4 regions of the Rhizobium sp. UBA1881 genome follow, and region 2 is predicted to be linked to each of the others. Evidence: predicted binding sites of a transcription regulator. Region 2 holds the regulator's gene; each other region holds the start of a gene.
What was found. The regulator LexA, encoded in region 2, represses DNA repair genes until DNA is damaged. The targets are predictions, from matches to a motif close to TGTTCNNNNTGTGTTCNG.

Region 1: a site for LexA is predicted at 1,660-1,677, ahead of B3605_RS19530 (ribonuclease T2 family protein). Genes of this name have one in related genera too.
Region 3: a site for LexA is predicted at 2,907-2,924, ahead of B3605_RS24095 (helicase-related protein). Genes of this name have one in related genera too.
Region 4: a site for LexA is predicted at 1,792-1,809, ahead of recA (recombinase RecA). Genes of this name have one in related genera too.

The regions. Positions count from the first base shown of each region.
Region 1 is NZ_DDHH01000160.1:3,242-7,554, forward strand. Features, by position in the region: gene B3605_RS19525 (hypothetical protein) at 1-836, opposite strand, end outside; gene B3605_RS19530 (ribonuclease T2 family protein) at 911-1,645, opposite strand; gene B3605_RS19535 (alpha/beta hydrolase) at 1,801-2,739, shown strand; gene B3605_RS19540 (DMT family transporter) at 2,776-3,735, shown strand; gene B3605_RS19545 (CaiB/BaiF CoA transferase family protein) at 3,754-4,313, shown strand, end outside.
Region 2 is NZ_DDHH01000094.1:26,409-30,721, forward strand. Features, by position in the region: gene B3605_RS11855 (VOC family protein) at 1-544, opposite strand, end outside; gene lexA (transcriptional repressor LexA) at 744-1,469, shown strand; gene B3605_RS11865 (ComEC/Rec2 family competence protein) at 1,450-3,861, opposite strand; gene gltA (citrate synthase) at 4,189-4,313, shown strand, end outside.
Region 3 is NZ_DDHH01000194.1:23,326-27,638, reverse strand. Features, by position in the region: gene B3605_RS24095 (helicase-related protein) at 1-2,721, opposite strand, end outside; gene B3605_RS24090 (DUF3309 family protein) at 3,402-3,557, shown strand; gene B3605_RS24085 (YMGG-like glycine zipper-containing protein) at 3,588-3,848, shown strand; gene B3605_RS24080 (helix-turn-helix domain-containing protein) at 3,942-4,313, opposite strand, start outside.
Region 4 is NZ_DDHH01000037.1:1,483-5,795, reverse strand. Features, by position in the region: gene B3605_RS03555 (pseudouridine-5'-phosphate glycosidase) at 1-722, opposite strand, end outside; gene B3605_RS03550 (carbohydrate kinase family protein) at 751-1,695, opposite strand; gene recA (recombinase RecA) at 1,936-3,012, shown strand; partial or broken gene alaS (alanine--tRNA ligase) at 3,169-4,313, shown strand, end outside.

The DNA of each region.
Region 1 (4,313 bases), on a different contig from region 2:
CACAACAGAAAGATATAGGGAGCCGAGAAGGCATCGCATTGCGTCGAAACCGCACCAGCGGGGCCGATGAACGCCATGGCGGAGAGAAGCGTCACGCTCGCCATCGAAACGGATGAAGCAACGAGGACGGCGCGAACCCCGGCGACGTTGCAAATGTAGCAGAGAACGAGCCCGCCATAGGCGATGACGACGAACGGCAAGCATTCCAGGCCGATCACCGTCGAGATCGCCGCACCCGCACCGATCATCAGCCCGCCTGCCCGATCCCATCGCACAAGCCCTGCGACGATCATCAGGAGGGCAACGATCTGCACGTTATGGTGATCGATGCGTCCGGGCGAAAACTCGGCAACGCCTATGCTCATCAGGACGGTCGCGATCATGAGCGACAGCGTGAGCGCCGTCTCACTTATCACGAACCCCGCAAGCAGGCGCCTTGCGGTCGCCGCAACCAGCAGGCAGCAGATCGACAGCATCATCGGCGGCCAGACCTGAAAGGCAACGGAAAGCCCCTGCGCGGTCGGCATGAAGGTCTGCAGCAACCAGGCGATTGCAACGTAAGGAAGATCGACCAGCCGCGACCATGGCGAGACGTAGATCGCCGGCATCGAGATGAAGGGCAGCGAAAGATCGAACCAATGCCCCTGCGGGGACATCAGGTGACGGATCTGAAGTTCCCGCAACTGATCGTCGATATCGCCAACAAACAGTATGCCATCGGCGGCATCGAACAGCACCATCGCCAAGGCGGTCGCATAGACGACCAGAAACATTCGCCACAGTGGCATCTCGCTTGCAGCGGCCTGATCGCTTTCAGATGCAACTATGTCGGACATCGGTCGTCACTCGAGCTGTTGGTCACCGCCAGCCCGAGACGATAGACGTCAAAAATTGAGATTGTGCTACGACCTCAAAATCCCGCCGCGTCGACAATGCCCTCGTTGCAGCCGAACGAGGTCCGGCCCGCTCCCTGGATGAGATCGCCGAGATCCCTGCCCTTCCCATCCGTCGCATCGGCGGAGAGACCGATCGTCAGTTCGCTGATGACGCGGCTGTTGCCGGCGCGGCGGCAGCTCATCTTCACCCGGTCGCCGGCGCCTGGGCCGAAGCTCTTGTCGAACGCCGCCTTGATCGCGTCCCCAGTCAGTGACTTGCCGATATTGGCGGCGAAGAGCTCCTGGACGGCGGATTCGTTCAGGTCCTCGATCAGCCGCACGGCATCGGCGAAGTAGGCGTCGGCGCTCATGCCGGTGCAGGTGCCGTGCTTGATCCATTCATGGCGCTCAAGCGCCGATTGCGTGCCGGGCATGACCTTGTCGAGCGATGCCTTCGTCTCGGCCGAGAGTTTTACCTCCGGCAGGTCCCTCCAGTCGCCACCCTTGTCGGCGGAGCGATCAGCGTCGGAGACGCCGCAATAATCCTTGCGCATCGGCCAGAGCCCGTGCAGCGAGAAGTTCTTGGCGTCGTAGCGGTCGCTGCTCTGGCTGGCGCATTCGGCCTTGCGCTGGTTGGTCTGGCAGAAGGCCGGTTGCCAGCTGGCCGCGAGAATGAAGCGCGTGCGCCCGCCGCCCTCCTGCGCAAAAGCCGAGCCGGCCACGATCGACAACAGGAACAATGCGATGACGCGAAAACCGAGATTGCCCATACCCATCCCCACGAAAGAACAATTCATGAACATCAAAGCACGCGACGCATCGGCAGGCAAGCGGCAAAACGAGGCAAGCGAAAATCTCCGGCACAACCTATCCCGCCTGTTGCATTTGGCGGATGTTCTGGTCTTCTCCCGCCACGGAGGAAATCATGTTTTCAGAAACCCGGCGCCTCGACCATGCGGGCGCTTCACTGGCCTATCACTATCAGCAGCCCGAGGGCACTGAGCGCGGCATTTTGCTGATCAGTCATGGACTGGCCGAGCACTCGAAACGCTACCAGCGCTTTGCGCAAGCGATGGCCGCGCGCGGCTATCATGTCTACGCCCACGACCATCGCGGCCACGGCGAGACCACCGCGCCGGACGCGCCGATCGGCCGCTTCGCAAGGCGTAATGGCGCGAGCTACGTCGTCGACGATATCGAGGCGATGCGCGACGAGGCCGCGACCGAACATCCGGGCCTGCCGATCATCCTCTTCGGCCACTCCATGGGCGGGCTGATCGCGCTCAACGCGGCCGTCACCTATCCGCGAAAATTCGATGCCGTCGCCGTCTGGAACTCGAACTTCAATCCCGGCCTCGCCGGCCGCGCCGCGCAGGCGATCCTCCTGATCGAGCGCGCGTTGAAGGGCTCCGACGTCCCGAGCGACCTGCTGCCGAAGCTGACTTTCGGCACCTGGGCGAAATCGGTCGCCAACCGCCGCACGGATTTCGACTGGCTGTCGCGAGATCCCGCTGAAGTCGACAAGTATGTGGCCGATCCGCTCTGCGGCTTCGGCGCCTCCGTTTCGCTGTGGCTCGACCTTTTCGAGCTCACCTTCCGGGCGCCGCAGAAAGAACATCTCGCCCGCCTGCCGACCGAAACGCCGATCCATCTGGTCGGCGGCGGCCAGGATCCGGCGACGGAGAATGGAAAAGCCATCCTCTGGCTGTCAAACCATCTGAAAACCCACGGTTTCTCCCGTATTAGCACTGAGATATATCAAGACATGCGCCACGAGACCTTGAACGAGATCGGCGCCGACGCAGCCATATCGGCATTCGCCGATTGGTGCGATCAGGCAACCGCTCGTCCCGTGAACGGCTGATCCCGCTCCCCTACCCCAAAATCAGAGAATTCCGTCATGAGCAGCAACGCGGCACCCGGCACCAGCAACACCCCATCGGAAGTGATGTTGGGACTGATCCTGATGTTCGTCTCGGTGCTGCTGTCGCCCATCATCGACATCTTCTCCAAGCTTGCCATCACCACGGTCCCATCAGCCCAGATCACCGCGGCGCGCTTCGGCGTGCAGGCCCTCTGCATGCTGCCCATCGTGCTCTGGCGGCACAACCTCACCGAGATCACCTGGAAGCAGAGCTTCTTCCACGCCATCCGCGGCGCCATCATCACCGTCTCGATGATCTCCTTCGTCACCACGCTGAAATACATGGCGGTCGCCGATGCCATCGCCATCTTCTTCGTCGAGCCGATCATCCTGACGATCCTGAGCAGCATCTTCCTCAAGGAAAAGATCGGCTGGCGGCGTTATACGGCCTGCGGCGTCGGCTTCTTCGGGGCGATCCTCATCATCCAGCCGAGCTTCCAGGAGGTCGGATACGTCGCGCTGCTGCCCGTCGTCAGCGCGGTCTGCATCGCCATCTCCGCCATGATGAACCGGGCGCTGGCGCAGCGTGAGGATCCGTGGGTCATGCAGTTCCACATGGGCCTCTGGGGCCTGCTGATCTGCGCCATCCTGCTCTATCTCGGCCGGGGCAGCGGCTCCGACGTGCTCGATCCTGTGATCCCCGACACCCGCGCCTGGCTCTATCTGCTCGGCGTCGGCGTCTCCGCCGCGATCGCCGGCATCTTCGGCGTTTACGCCTACCGCTCGGCGCCCGCTTCGACGCTCGCCCCGCTGCAATATTTCGAGATCGTCTCGGCCACGGCCTTCGCCTGGCTGGTGTTCGGCGATTTCCCGGATGCGCTGAAATGGCTCGGCATATCTATCATCATGGGCTCCGGCTTCTACATCATCTGGCGCGAGCGGCGCTTTGCATCGAAGCCCGTATCCGATACATCTGAGGAGACGCGGGCACCCTGATCTGATCGTGGGAGGAACATGACGCAGACTGAGCCTAACAGAGCGCCGCTCGCAGGCATTCGTGTCATCGAACTCGCGCGCGTGCTCGCCGGCCCCTGGGCCGGCCAGATGCTGGCTGATCTCGGCGCCGACGTGATAAAGGTCGAAAATCCGGATGGCGGCGACGACACGAGGCACTGGGGTCCCCCCTTCGTCGAGGGTGCCGATGGCGAAAACCTCTCGGCCGCCTATTACCACGCCGCCAATCGCGGCAAGCGCTCGATAACGGCCGATCTCCGCAGCGAGGAAGGCCAGGCGCTGGTCCGCCGGCTGGTCGCCACCGCCGATGTCGTCATCGAAAACTTCAAACTCGGCGGCCTCGTCAAATACGGGCTCGACTACGAGAGCCTGCGCAAGATCAATCCCAAGCTCGTCTATTGCTCGATCACCGGCTTCGGCCAGACCGGCCCCTATGCAGGCCTCGCAGGCTACGACTACATCGTCCAGGGCATGTCCGGCTTCATGTCGATCACGGGCGAGCCCGACGGACAGCCGATGAAGGCGGGCGTCGCCATCGCCGATATCTTCACCGGCATCTA
Region 2 (4,313 bases):
CGATCGACAGAATGCCCAAGACGCCGTTCGCATGCGTTTCCAACGCCTTGCGGTCGCTGGGCAGTGGGTTGACGCGCTGGCAGGCGAAGAGGAAGAAATCGGGCGCGCGCAGATCGGCCGCGAAAGCCAGGCGGAAAGCGGCGGTCGCCTCGGAACCATCCGGCATCTTCATCTGCCGGGCGAATTGCAGCATCTCGCCGCCGCTCATGCCATCGGCAGTAAAGCGGGCGTGATCGCTATCGGCATCCGGCGTGCCGAAGACGATAGCCGACAAGCCGTCGTCGCCGCAGCGGAAGCGAAAGGCGCGGTCGCGAGCGGTGAAAACGTTGCCGTCGCCGATGGCAGCCTCATAGGTCTCCAGACTGGCGACGCCGAGCGGCTCGAGGTAGGTCTTGTCGGCAAAGAAGACGCAGGCATTCTCGGTGCCGAATGGATGCCGCGCATCGGCGGCGACGGTGAAACCGAGCTTGCCCAGGCGCTCGCGCGCCATCTCGATATTGACGACCGGCAGCACCACGTGGTCCAGAGGATGGGGGTCACGCATCAGCAAATCCTCCCGAAATCGGCAGAGATGTGCGCTGGCTTTCGCCACAATGCAAGAGGCGAGCGCGGTTAAATCGAATGAAGTGCAAAATCGCGACGATTCCGAGCCAAGTTTTACGAAAATTTAGGCACTTGCGGAACACATATGGAACATATAGTGTCCGTTCTGGCTTTGTTTCACGACTCTGGGGTTCATTTCGATGCTGACACGCAAGCAACAAGAACTGCTTCTGTTCATTCATGAGCGGATGAAAGAGTCGGGCGTTCCGCCATCCTTTGACGAAATGAAGGATGCACTCGATCTCGCATCAAAATCCGGCATTCACCGGCTGATCACGGCGCTGGAAGAGCGCGGCTTCATTCGCCGGCTGCCAAACCGGGCGCGCGCGCTCGAGGTCATCAAGTTGCCGGAAGCCTATAATCCGAGCCTGCAGCCGCGACGCGGCTTTTCGCCGAGCGTCATCGAGGGCAGCCTCGGAAAGCCGCAGCCGGTGGCAGCAGCCCCTGCCCCGAAGGCAGCGCCGAGCGCCGACAACGGTAACTCGGCGTCCGTTCCCGTCATGGGCCGGATCGCCGCCGGTGTGCCGATCTCGGCGATCCAGAACAACACCCACGACATCACCGTCCCCGCCGATATGCTCGGCGCCGGCGAGCACTATGCGCTCGAGGTCAAGGGCGACTCGATGATCGAAGCCGGCATTTTCGACGGCGACACCGTCATCATCCGCAACGGCAATACCGCCAACCCCGGCGATATCGTCGTGGCGCTTGTCGACGATGAAGAGGCAACGCTGAAGCGCTTCCGCCGCAAGGGCGCCTCGATCGCGCTTGAGGCCGCCAACCCGGCTTACGAAACGCGCATTTTCGGGCCTGACCGCGTCAAGGTTCAGGGCAAGCTAGTCGGGCTTATTCGCCGATATCACTGAGTGGTGACGAGTTATCGCTGAAGCTGTCGTTGCGCCAGTCATAGGCGCGATGGCGCATCCAGGGACGGCTGAGGCTTGCATAGGCTGTTTTGACGACCGGTGCCCCCTGCTCGTCGATGCGGATTTCGACGGCTCCCGATCGCCTGAGGGTCTCGCCGGTCAACAGCATGGCGCCGGAGCGGCATGTCGCTTGGCGAAGCCGGACGGGCGTGATGACGATATCGGCCACGTCGCAGGCGGGGCCGAGATAGGCGGCGTTTTCGAGCGTCGCGATGAGGTAGCCGCTGTCGAGTGCCGTTACGCACCAGGCCGTCTTGAGGCACTGGAAGCGATTGTCGTTTGTGGAGGCCGCTGCAGCGCGCATCATGGCGCGGGATTCGCGTTGTTGTTTCGGCGTCAGCCTTGGTCGTGGCTCACCTCTTCTCGGAATGGACAAGGCCTCGCCGTCGAGCATATCGGGCGGCTTGTGGTCTTCGATCGCGAGTGCGCGCTGCCATTGCCCGAAGATGAAGTCGGGCGGTCGCTCGCGGTTGCTGGCGAGGCTGTCGCTCTTGACCGATGCCACGAGGCTTCCGTCCTCGGAGACGACAAGCTCTGGCGTGGGGGCGGCCGGGAGCAGGACAACGACGAGGGTTGCGATCGCGGCAACCGTAGCGCCGATCCATCGCAGGCGTGTGCGCATCAGCCCCCATATAAGAAAGCCGAGCACGGCGATCGCGAAGTACCACTCGGGGATCCGCCCGATATCGACACTGCCGCCCCAGCCGGACACCATCTTGGCGATGTCGATCACCAGATCGAGCCCGAAGCCGGCGACGCTCCACAGCGGCGCATCCAGGCCAAATGGCGTTGCCAACATCGCGAGCATTCCGAAGGGCATGACGATGAAGGAGATGACCGGCATGGCGAGCAGGTTAGCCGGAAGGCCATAGCCGCTCAGCCGGTGAAAATGCTCGATCGAAAACAGCGCTGTCGAGAAACCGCCGATCATCGAGGTCAGCGCGATGCCGCCGAAGAAGCGGAACGTGACCATGACCGGCTTAATTGCGGGGTGCGTGAGAAAGACGCTCTCGCGGTGCCTCCTCCTGGTCCAGACGGCAAAGCCTGCGACCAGCGCCAGCGTCGCGGCGTAGGACATCTGGAAGCTTGGGCCCAGCACCTCCGATGGGGACATCAGGATGATCAGCAGCGCCGAGAGCGCAATGTTGCGCAGGCTGATTGAGGGGCGATCGAACAGCACTGCCACCAGCATGATCGCCATCATGATGAAGGCGCGCTCGGCGGAGACGGCGAAGCCCGAGATCATGTAATAGGCCGTCAGCGCCACAAGAGCGCTGCCGGCGGCGAGCTTCTTGGTCGGATAGGCCTGCGCGAAACCGGGGAAGAGGCCGAAGAACAGGCGCAGCCCGACAAAGCAGATACCGGCCGACAGCGCCATGTTGAGGCCCGAGATCGCGACGATGTGTGCGAGGCCAGATTGGCGCAGCGCCTCGGTCGTCTCGTTGGAGATGGCACGTCTCTCGTCGGTGACCAGCGAGGCGGCGAAGGCGCCGGTATCGCCGGGCAGGATGCTGCGGATGCGGTCGCCTATGCTGCTGCGCATACCGTAGAGCCATTCCATGGCTCGATCGGCGGCGGAGAGACTGGCACCGCCCGCCTGCGATGGGACGGGCTGCGGGATGCCGTAGAAGAAGCCGTTGGCACCGATGCCGTCGAAATAGGCAGAGAAGGCGAAATCGTTGAGTTCGGGCAATGCCGGTCCGGCCGGCGGCGTCAGGCGCACGCGACCGGTCAACCAGCCACCGACCCGGACGGGCTCGCCGGCACGCGCGACGAGCGAGACCTGCTGCGGCGGACGCTTGAGGCTCGGCTCGTCCGTGCGCGTTACCCTGACGATATAGCGCCAGCGCCCATTGTCATCTCCCTCGCGCCGTTCCACGCGGCCGGTCACAGTCGTCGTCACCGCTGTATCGAGAACGACGGTATCAGCGCGCCAGGTCTCGAGCTGCGCCGCGAACATGCCGAGGACGACGAGCAGGCCTGATATCGCCACACGGCGTGTTGCGACGCGCGCCGAGCCCGCCAAGACAAAGACGAGACCGAAGAGGATAGCCCAGGCGAGAAGCCGCACGGGCTGGATATCGACAGCAAGGCGGAACCAGGCGATGGCGCCAGCGCCAAGGAAGATGGGCGACGCCAGGAAAAAGCGGCCGTGATCGAATTCCGTGCCGAATGCCTGCCGGGCGGCTGCGGTCTGGCGGTGGATCTGGCGGCTTGCGCGACTCAGAAAACCTGACGTCGACTGCGTCAATGGCGCGCGCGTCATTATGGCACGGGCATTTTGCCCTGTTACGGCCGGCAAATTGGCAATTTGCGCCGCTTCGGGTGGCATCAAAACGACGTGACTGGCATTCAACCCCGGCATGCAACGACACCCGAAAGCCACCCTGAACTGCAATCAGAATGAGGCCAGCGGAACCGAAACGCAACTATAATCGTTTGAATTCAAACGGGAAATAAAACCATCAAAAATGTCAGGTTTATCATTGACTTCCGCTATGCGGAGACGACATCGCTGGAGTGCTTAAAAGTTGATACTGCGATGCACAAAATGGCATCACGGTAACTTGGCATTAGGCGCGCGATCATATAGCTATCGCAGACGACGCTTAACCCTATGGCGCTTTTAAGGCGCCAACCGCCAGTTTGGAGGATCAGAATGACGGATCAAAGCGCAACACTGAAACTCGGTGAGAAAACAGTCGACCTTCCGGTCAAGAGCGGCACGATCGGCCCTGATGTCATCGATATCGGCGCCCTCTACAAGAACACGGCTTCCTTCAC
Region 3 (4,313 bases), on a different contig from region 2:
GCCAAGGCGCCAGAGCAGAACCGGCTTCGGCTCTTCGGCTTCGGCCGCCGGCGCTTCCGCTGCGGGCGCAGCTTCGGCAGAGGCCTCGGTCGCGGTTGCTTCAGCGACTGGTGCTTCAGCGGCGGGTTCTTCGGCAGCCGGTGCTTCCGCAGCCGTTTCGTCAGCAGAGGCGCTGTCGGCGTCGTCGTGTTCGGCCGTTTCAGCGGCGGCGTCAGCGGTTGCTTCCGTCGTAGCTGCTGCGGCAGGCGTCGCGGCGGCGTCCTGTGCTGCCAGATAGGTGGCTGCTTCCTCGGCCTTTACGGCGTCGGCGCGGTAGCCGAGACCCTTCAGGATCTCTTCCATGTCCTCGAGCGTAGCGCCGAGAATGGAGAGCATCGCGGTCGTCGTGGTGAAGCGGCGGCCGTCATAGGCACCCTCGGGGCGGTTCGGCTGACCCGGCTTCCACTGCAGCAGCGGACGGATGATGTCGGCCAGGCGCTCGAGGATATCGACGCGAACGGCGCGCTTTCCAAGGAAGCGGAAGCCCGCCAGCTTGTAGAAATTGCGCTCATAGCTCGGATCGGTGACGACAGAGGTACGGCCGGCGGCCAGAACCGGAATGAGGTCGCCGTAGCCCGGCTTGTCGAGGCCGTCGTTCTTCAGCGCCCAGAGCAGCGTGATGAGCTCGGCCGGAGCCGGCTTCAGGAGCGCTGGAACGAAGATGTGGTAGGCGCCGAAGCGAACGCCGTAGCGACGCATCGAGGCGCGCGCGTCCTGATCCAGCGACTTGACCTCTTCAGTCACGTCGCGACGGAAGAGCACGCCGAGATTTTCCACCAGCTGGAACGCGAGACCCTTGGCAAGGCCCTGCAGGTCTTCGGCGCGCGACAGATCGTCGAGCGGCTTCAGCACGGTCGAGATGTGGTGATTGACGAAGCGCTCCAAGCGGGCGGCGACGTGGTCGCGCGCGTTGCCGGTCAGCTGCTCGTCGGCAAGCAGGATCAAGCGCGGACGCATGATGTGCTCGGTCCCGGCCAGACGTGCCACGGGATCGCCGAGCCAACGGATCGAGCCGTCGGAACCGATCGCCAGATCGCCGTTGCCGGACGCGTGAATACGCGCTGCGCGGGCTTCGAATTCCAAAGCAAGCGCCTTTTGCGAAGCAGCCTGGACAGCTTTCGCGTCCGGACCATCCGCTCCCGATACAGGCGTGAACCGGAAACCCGACAACTGCCCTACATGATGTCCTTCTACGAAGACATCGCCATTTACACTGATTTCAGCTTCCAGCATCGCATTCTCTCTCAGGCGCTTCATGAGCACAGATGTCCTGCGATCAACAAAGCGTTTCGTCAACCTTTCATGTAACGCATCGGACAATCGATCTTCGATTTCCCGCGTCTTTTCCTGCCAGTGTGTCGGATCGGCAAGCCAGCTGGGCCGATTCGATACATAGGTCCACGTCCTTATCTGCGCGATTCGCGCCGAAAGCGTGTCAATTTCACCGTCAGTTCGATCCGCGCGGTGCACTTGTTCGGCAAGGAAATTCTCATTTACCGTGCCATAGCGCACGAGATCGGAAAAGAGGGTCGCGATCAGATCGGCGTGCTGGGCCGGCGTAATGCGCCGATAATCCGGCAGCGCGCAGGCCTCCCACAGCTTTTCGACCCTTGCAGGGCTATCGGCCAGATCGCGAATCTCGGGATAGCGCGAAAGCTGCTCGAGCGCCTGCTGGTCGACGGCCGGCAGCGCGCGCGTCAGGCCGGGCACGCGCGGCCCGGTTTCAAGACTGGCGCGCAGCGTCTGGATCGACTTGAAATCGAGGTCCGTGGTGCGCCACTGCAGCACCTTGACGTTGTCGAAGTGATGGCCCTCGATGCGGCCGACCAGCTCCTCGTCGAACGGATCGACATGGCCCGTCACGCCAAAGGTACCGTCGCGCAGATGGCGTCCGGCGCGACCGGCGATCTGGGCAAGCTCGGCGGGATTGAGGTTGCGAAACTGGTAGCCGTCGAACTTGCGGTCCTGGGCGAAGGCGACATGGTCGACATCGAGGTTGAGCCCCATGCCGATCGCGTCCGTCGCCACCAGATATTCAACGTCGCCTGCCTGGTAGAGCGCCACCTGGGCGTTGCGGGTGCGCGGGCTCAGCGCGCCGAGGACGACGGCTGCGCCACCGCGCTGGCGGCGGATGAGCTCGGCGATCGCATAGACCTCGTCGGCCGAAAAGGCGACGATGGCGGAGCGCTGTGGCAGGCGGGTAATCTTCTTCTGGCCGGCGTAAAGCAGGTGCGACAGGCGCGGGCGCTCGACGACGGTGATGCCGGGAAGCAGATGCTGGAGGATCGGCCGCATGGTGCCGGCGCCGAGCAGCAGCGTCTCGTCGCGACCGCGCAGATGCAGGATACGGTCGGTGAAGATGTGGCCGCGCTCAAGATCGCCCGCGAGCTGCACTTCGTCGATGGCGACGAAGGCGGCCTTGGTTTCGCGCGGCATGGCTTCGACGGTGCAGACCGAGTAGCGCGCATTCGGCGGCGAGATTTTCTCCTCGCCGGTCACCAGGGCGACGTTGTGAACGCCAACCTTTTCGCAGACACGCGTATAGACCTCGCGCGCCAGCAGGCGCAGCGGCAGGCCGATGATGCCGGTGCCGTGGGCAACCATCCGCTCGATGGCATAATGGGTCTTGCCTGTATTGGTTGGACCGAGCACCGCGGTTACGCCGCGCCCACTCAGTATCATCGGCTGCGATGTCAGTGTCTTTGTCCTGCAGACGGGGCGGGGGTGCCCCGGGGGTAAAACCAAGCTCCTGATCCGAAGCAGACAAACAAATGGACAGCCGCTGGCGCAAACGCAAGGGCTGATTTCAATTTCACCGGCGGATTTTAGCTCTCGCGAATAGCTTGTGGAATGCTCGCATAGCGATTCGGAACAGCAGTAGAACGAATCGGAGACGAATCGCTGACTCTTGGTGATTCAGGGTTTGTTCACTGCTAAGTATTGATTTTGAATCACTTTTTCCCACCAGATGCTGAATCGAAAGATTCTCGCTTGGCGTGTATAGGCGTTTTTGTTCGGCGGATAAGGAAGGGACGCTCAGCCGTGACTTCGGTTCCGCCCGAAATGTAAAAAATCCGTTTCGAAGCGAGCTCGATCAAATCCGGAACAAAGGGCAGACGAATCAGCGACTTTGCCGACTTCCCGGTTTGTTCACGACAACCTATTGTATTTTATGGAAATTTTAACCATAGGCGCAAATGCGCTTTTGGCGCCGCGCCTGCTAGGCGTCAGCGCGAGGATGCCAGGTGACGTCGGCTTACCTGCTGAAAAATATTGTCCTGTTGGAAAAAATCGGCGGAACCAAAAGCCGGCTTACGTGTTTCTCGCTCATTCAAACTCGAAATGCGCTGAGGTCACGGGATATGCTTGGAACCATACTACTCATTATCCTTATTCTGCTTTTGCTCGGAGCTCTGCCGAATTGGGGCTATAGTCGCAGCTGGGGCTATGGACCTTCTGGCGGTTTGGGCCTAGTTCTCGTCATTATTATCATTCTTGTACTCATGGGCCGTATCTAAGCGCCCGAAAAACCTGGGAGAAATGTCATCATGATGAAGAAGATTGTACTCATCGGCGCCCTGGTCGGCGCGCTCGCATCCTGCACGGCGACGGAACAAGGCACTGCGATCGGCGCCGGCACCGGTGCTGTCATCGGTGGCGCGGTCAGCCACAGCTGGGGTGGTGCGGCCGTTGGCGCCGTTGCCGGTGGTCTCGCCGGCGCACTCATCGGCCAGTCGGTCGAACGCCGCGGCTACTGCGTCTACCGCGACCGCTACGGCCGCCGCTACGAAGCACGTTGCCCGCGCTAATGGCTTTGGCCTGAGCGATCAGGTCTACGGATAAGAAAAGGCGTCGGTTTTCCGGCGCCTTTTTTGTTTATGGCGATATTAGCGCCTGATCGCTCAAACGGCGATTTCGCCGATGAGCGCGCTCGCGGGAATATTCCATTCCCTGCTAAGCTTTCTGATCTGGTCGAGATTGATTTCCCGCTTGCCATTCAGAAGATCGGCCGCTCTAGCCTTGGAGCCAATCACGGCCACCAGATCGGCACGGCTGTAATTGTTGGCCGCCATCACCGATTTAATCACCTCGACTGGGCTCGCGACCGGTATCGGGTAATGCTTGGCTTCATATTGCTCGATCAGCAAGACGAGCGCATCGAAATGAGCCGCCGCATCGGACCCTTCGTCGGGTTCGTTTTCGAAATATGGCCTGACTTCCTGCAAGGCGGCATTGTATTCGTCCTCGTTCTGAAGTGTTCGAAAAGCCTTCAA
Region 4 (4,313 bases), on a different contig from region 2:
TCGTCGGCCTCGGGCACCGGATTGGCGATCAGCATGCCGCCGTCGATGCCGAGCTGTTCGCGCACCGTCTGGAAATTGGCGATGGCCGCCGGGCTGTTCAGCGTCAGCGGGCTGCGCAGGCCTGATGAGCGCGACCAGAAGGCCGGGAATTCTTCGCTCTCGTAGGTGACCACGGGAACGCCTGATGTTTCCAGCACTTCCAGCGTTTTCGGCACATCAAGGATCGCCTTGGCGCCGGCGCAGACGACGATAACGCCGGTGCGGCCGAGTTCTTCGAGGTCGGCGGAGATGTCGAAGCTCTCTTCGGCACCGCGATGCACGCCACCGATGCCGCCAGTCGCGAAGACCTTGATGCCGGCGCGCTCGGCGGCGATCATCGTGGCGGCGACGGTGGTTGCGCCGTGGCGGCGCTCGGCGATCGCGAAGGCGAGGTCGGCGCGCGAGACTTTCAGCACATCCTTGGCCTTGGCCAGCTGCTCGAGCTCTTCGGCTTCAAGCCCGATGTGAAGCGTGCCGTGGATGACAGCGATGGTGGCGGGGACAGCACCCTGTTCGCGGATGATCGATTCGACGCTGCGGGCCATCTCGATATTCCCGGGGTAGGGCATGCCGTGGGTGATGATCGTCGATTCGAGCGCCACGATCGGCGCGCCGCGCTGCTTGGCGCTCGCCACTTCCTTGGAATAGGTGATCGGCAGCTTGGGAGAGAGAGAGTTCGTCATCGGATCTTCCATTTCGTCTGATCGGGTTTCAATGCAGAATTCTCGCCTGCGGGACAAGAGCAAGAGCCTGTTTTAGGAGATCGGCGGATAGATTTTCGTTGACCGCGTTGGGCGACTGGACGGTCAGCGCCGCGGCCGCAGCACCCTCGCGGATTGCCTCGCTCATCGGCAGCCCGCGCAAAAGTGCTGCGATAACGCCCGAGGCGAGGGAATCGCCGGCGCCGGTCACGTCGGACACATGCTCGACATTTGCCGGCTGAAGCGCTGCCACGTGGCCGGCGGAGAAGGCGATGAGCTCGCGCTGTCCCCGGGTGACGACACCGCCCCTGAGGCCGATATCACCGAGCAGTGACGGCCAATGGACGGGGTTTTCCGGTCGCTCGCCGGTCAGCGCGGTGGCCTCGGCTTCGTTGAGAAAGAGATAGTCGATACCCTGCATGCAGGCCTTCAGCTTCACCGCCTTCGCCGGCGATATGGCGATCGCCGCCACCGGCTTGCCGAGCGCCTTGGCGCGGGTTGTGATCGAGACCAGCGTTTCCTCCGGCAGGTTGGCATCGAAGAGGATCATGTCGGTCGCTGCGAACGCTTCGCGCACCGAGCGGATCGACAGGCGGCGCGGCACGAACATGCGGTAGAGATCCATGTCGGCCAGCGCGATCACCAGATTGCCGTCGCGCTCGATGATGGCGGTATAGCTCGGCGTTTTGCGATCCAGAAAGATGAAGGGGCGGTCGTTGACGCCGGCGAGATCGGCCGCTTCGCTCACCATCTCTCCGGTCGAGTCGCCGCCGCGCGGCGAGATCATGGTGACGTCGAAGCCGAGGCGGGCGAGGTTGCGGGCCGCGTTGAAGCCGCCGCCGCCTGCTTCCTCGAACCAGGAGCCGGGGTTGCTGGCGCCATCGGCCGTGGCGCCCGATATGCGGCCGCGGCGATCGACATGGGCGCCGCCAAGCACGAGAATCTTCTTGCTCATCTCATCGCTCCGAAACGCCGTCCTGGCCGAATCGTGCGACCTCCGGAAGCGCGGTCAGCCGCCGTGCAGGTGCTGTAAGCTCTTGCTTTGCATGGATAAAACAAATGTAGAACACAGGCCGTTTTACCTCTTTCTTTCAATGCTTTGAACGGCACTTGCGTGATGAGAACAAATGCGGTACAAAATCGACATCGGCGGCGACATTGCTTGAGCGGCTTCAATAACCTAAAGGTGGATCGAATGTCACAGAATACATTGCGGCTTGTAGAGGACAAATCGGTGGACAAAAGCAAGGCACTTGAAGCGGCACTCTCACAGATCGAGCGGTCGTTCGGCAAGGGCTCTATCATGAAGCTCGGCTCGAACGAGGGCGTGGTCGAGATCGAGACCGTTTCGACGGGCTCTCTCGGACTGGATATCGCACTCGGGATCGGCGGTCTTCCGAAGGGACGTATCATCGAGGTTTACGGGCCGGAAAGCTCGGGTAAGACGACACTGGCGCTGCAGACGATCGCGGAAGCCCAGAAGAAGGGCGGCATCTGCGCCTTCGTCGACGCCGAACACGCGCTCGATCCCGTCTATGCCCGCAAGCTGGGCGTCGATCTGCACAACCTCCTGATCTCGCAGCCGGATACGGGCGAGCAGGCGCTCGAGATCACCGACACGCTGGTGCGCTCCGGCGCCGTCGACGTGCTGGTCGTCGACTCGGTCGCGGCACTGACGCCGCGCGCCGAAATCGAAGGCGAAATGGGCGACAGCCTTCCTGGTCTGCAGGCGCGACTGATGAGCCAGGCGCTGCGCAAGCTGACGGCCTCGATCTCGAAGTCGAAGACCATGGTTATCTTCATCAACCAGATCCGTATGAAGATCGGCGTCATGTTCGGTTCGCCGGAAACGACAACTGGTGGTAACGCGCTGAAGTTCTACGCCTCGGTTCGCCTCGACATCCGCCGCATCGGCGCCGTCAAGGAGCGCGAAGAGGTGATCGGCAACCAGACGCGCGTCAAGGTCGTCAAGAACAAGATGGCGCCTCCTTTCAAGCAGGTCGAATTCGACATCATGTATGGCGAAGGCGTATCGAAGACCGGCGAGCTGGTCGACCTCGGCGTCAAGGCCGGGATCGTCGAGAAATCAGGTGCCTGGTTCTCCTATAACAGCCAGCGTCTCGGCCAGGGCCGCGAGAACGCCAAGACGTTCCTGCGGGATAATCCCGAGCTGATGCGCGAGATCGAAACCTCGATCCGCCAGAATGCCGGCCTGATCGCCGATCAGCTGCAGAATGGCGGCCCGGACGCCAACGATTCCGACGGCGAATAAGCCTCGATCCAGGACTGAATAGTTCAAAGCCGGCTGCATTCCTTGATCAGAATGCAGCCGGTTTTGTTTGTCTGCTGGACAGTGGTTAACGTCAGCGATAAAAGCCACTGAATTTTCAAGATTTGACCTGCCTTGGGCAGCACTGAAGGGCATAGCATGAGCGGTGTGAACGAAATCCGGTCGACCTTCCTCGACTACTTCAAGAAGAACGGCCACGAGATCGTTTCATCGAGCCCGCTGGTACCGCGCAACGACCCGACGCTGATGTTCACGAACGCCGGCATGGTGCAGTTCAAGAACGTGTTCACCGGTCTCGAGCAGCGTCCCTACAAGACGGCGTCGACCGCGCAGAAGTGCGTGCGCGCCGGCGGCAAGCATAACGACCTCGACAATGTCGGCTACACCGCGCGCCACCATACCTTCTTCGAAATGCTCGGCAATTTCTCCTTCGGCGATTACTTCAAGGAGCAGGCGATCGAGCATGCCTGGACGCTGATCACCAAGGAATTCGGCATCGACGCCAAGCGCCTTTTGGTCACCGTCTATCACACCGACGACGAAGCCTTTAATCTCTGGAAGAAGATCGCGGGCCTGTCCGATGACAAGATCATCCGCATCCCGACCAGCGACAATTTCTGGGCGATGGGCGATACCGGCCCGTGCGGCCCCTGTTCCGAGATCTTCTACGATCACGGCAATCATATCTGGGGCGGCCCTCCCGGCTCGCCGGAAGAAGACGGTGATCGCTTCATCGAGATCTGGAACCTCGTTTTCATGCAGTACGAGCAGATCACCAAGGAAGAGCGCGTCGACCTGCCGCGTCCGTCGATCGACACCGGCATGGGTCTCGAGCGTATCGCAGCCCTGCTGCAGGGCAAGCACGACAACTACGACATCGACCTCTTCCGCGCGCTGATCTCGGCGTCCGAGGAAGCAACCGGCGTCAAGGCCGAGGGTGAGCAGCGCGCCAGCCATCGCGTCATCGCCGATCACCTGCGCTCGTCCGCTTTCCTGATCGCCGACGGCGTCCTGCCATCGGCCGAAGGCCGCGGCTACGTGCTTCGCCGCATCATGCGCCGCGCCATGCGCCATGCCGAATTGCTCGGCGCGCGTGAGCCGCTGATGTGGAAGCTGCTCCCGGCCTTGATCCAGCAGATGGGCCGCGCCTATCCGGAGCTGGTGCGTGCCGAGGCGTTGATCACCGAGACGCTGAAGCTCGAAGAGACCAAGTTCCGCACGACGCTGAAGCGCGGCCTGTCGCTTCTGTCGGATGCCACGACGACGCTCGGCAAGGGCGACAT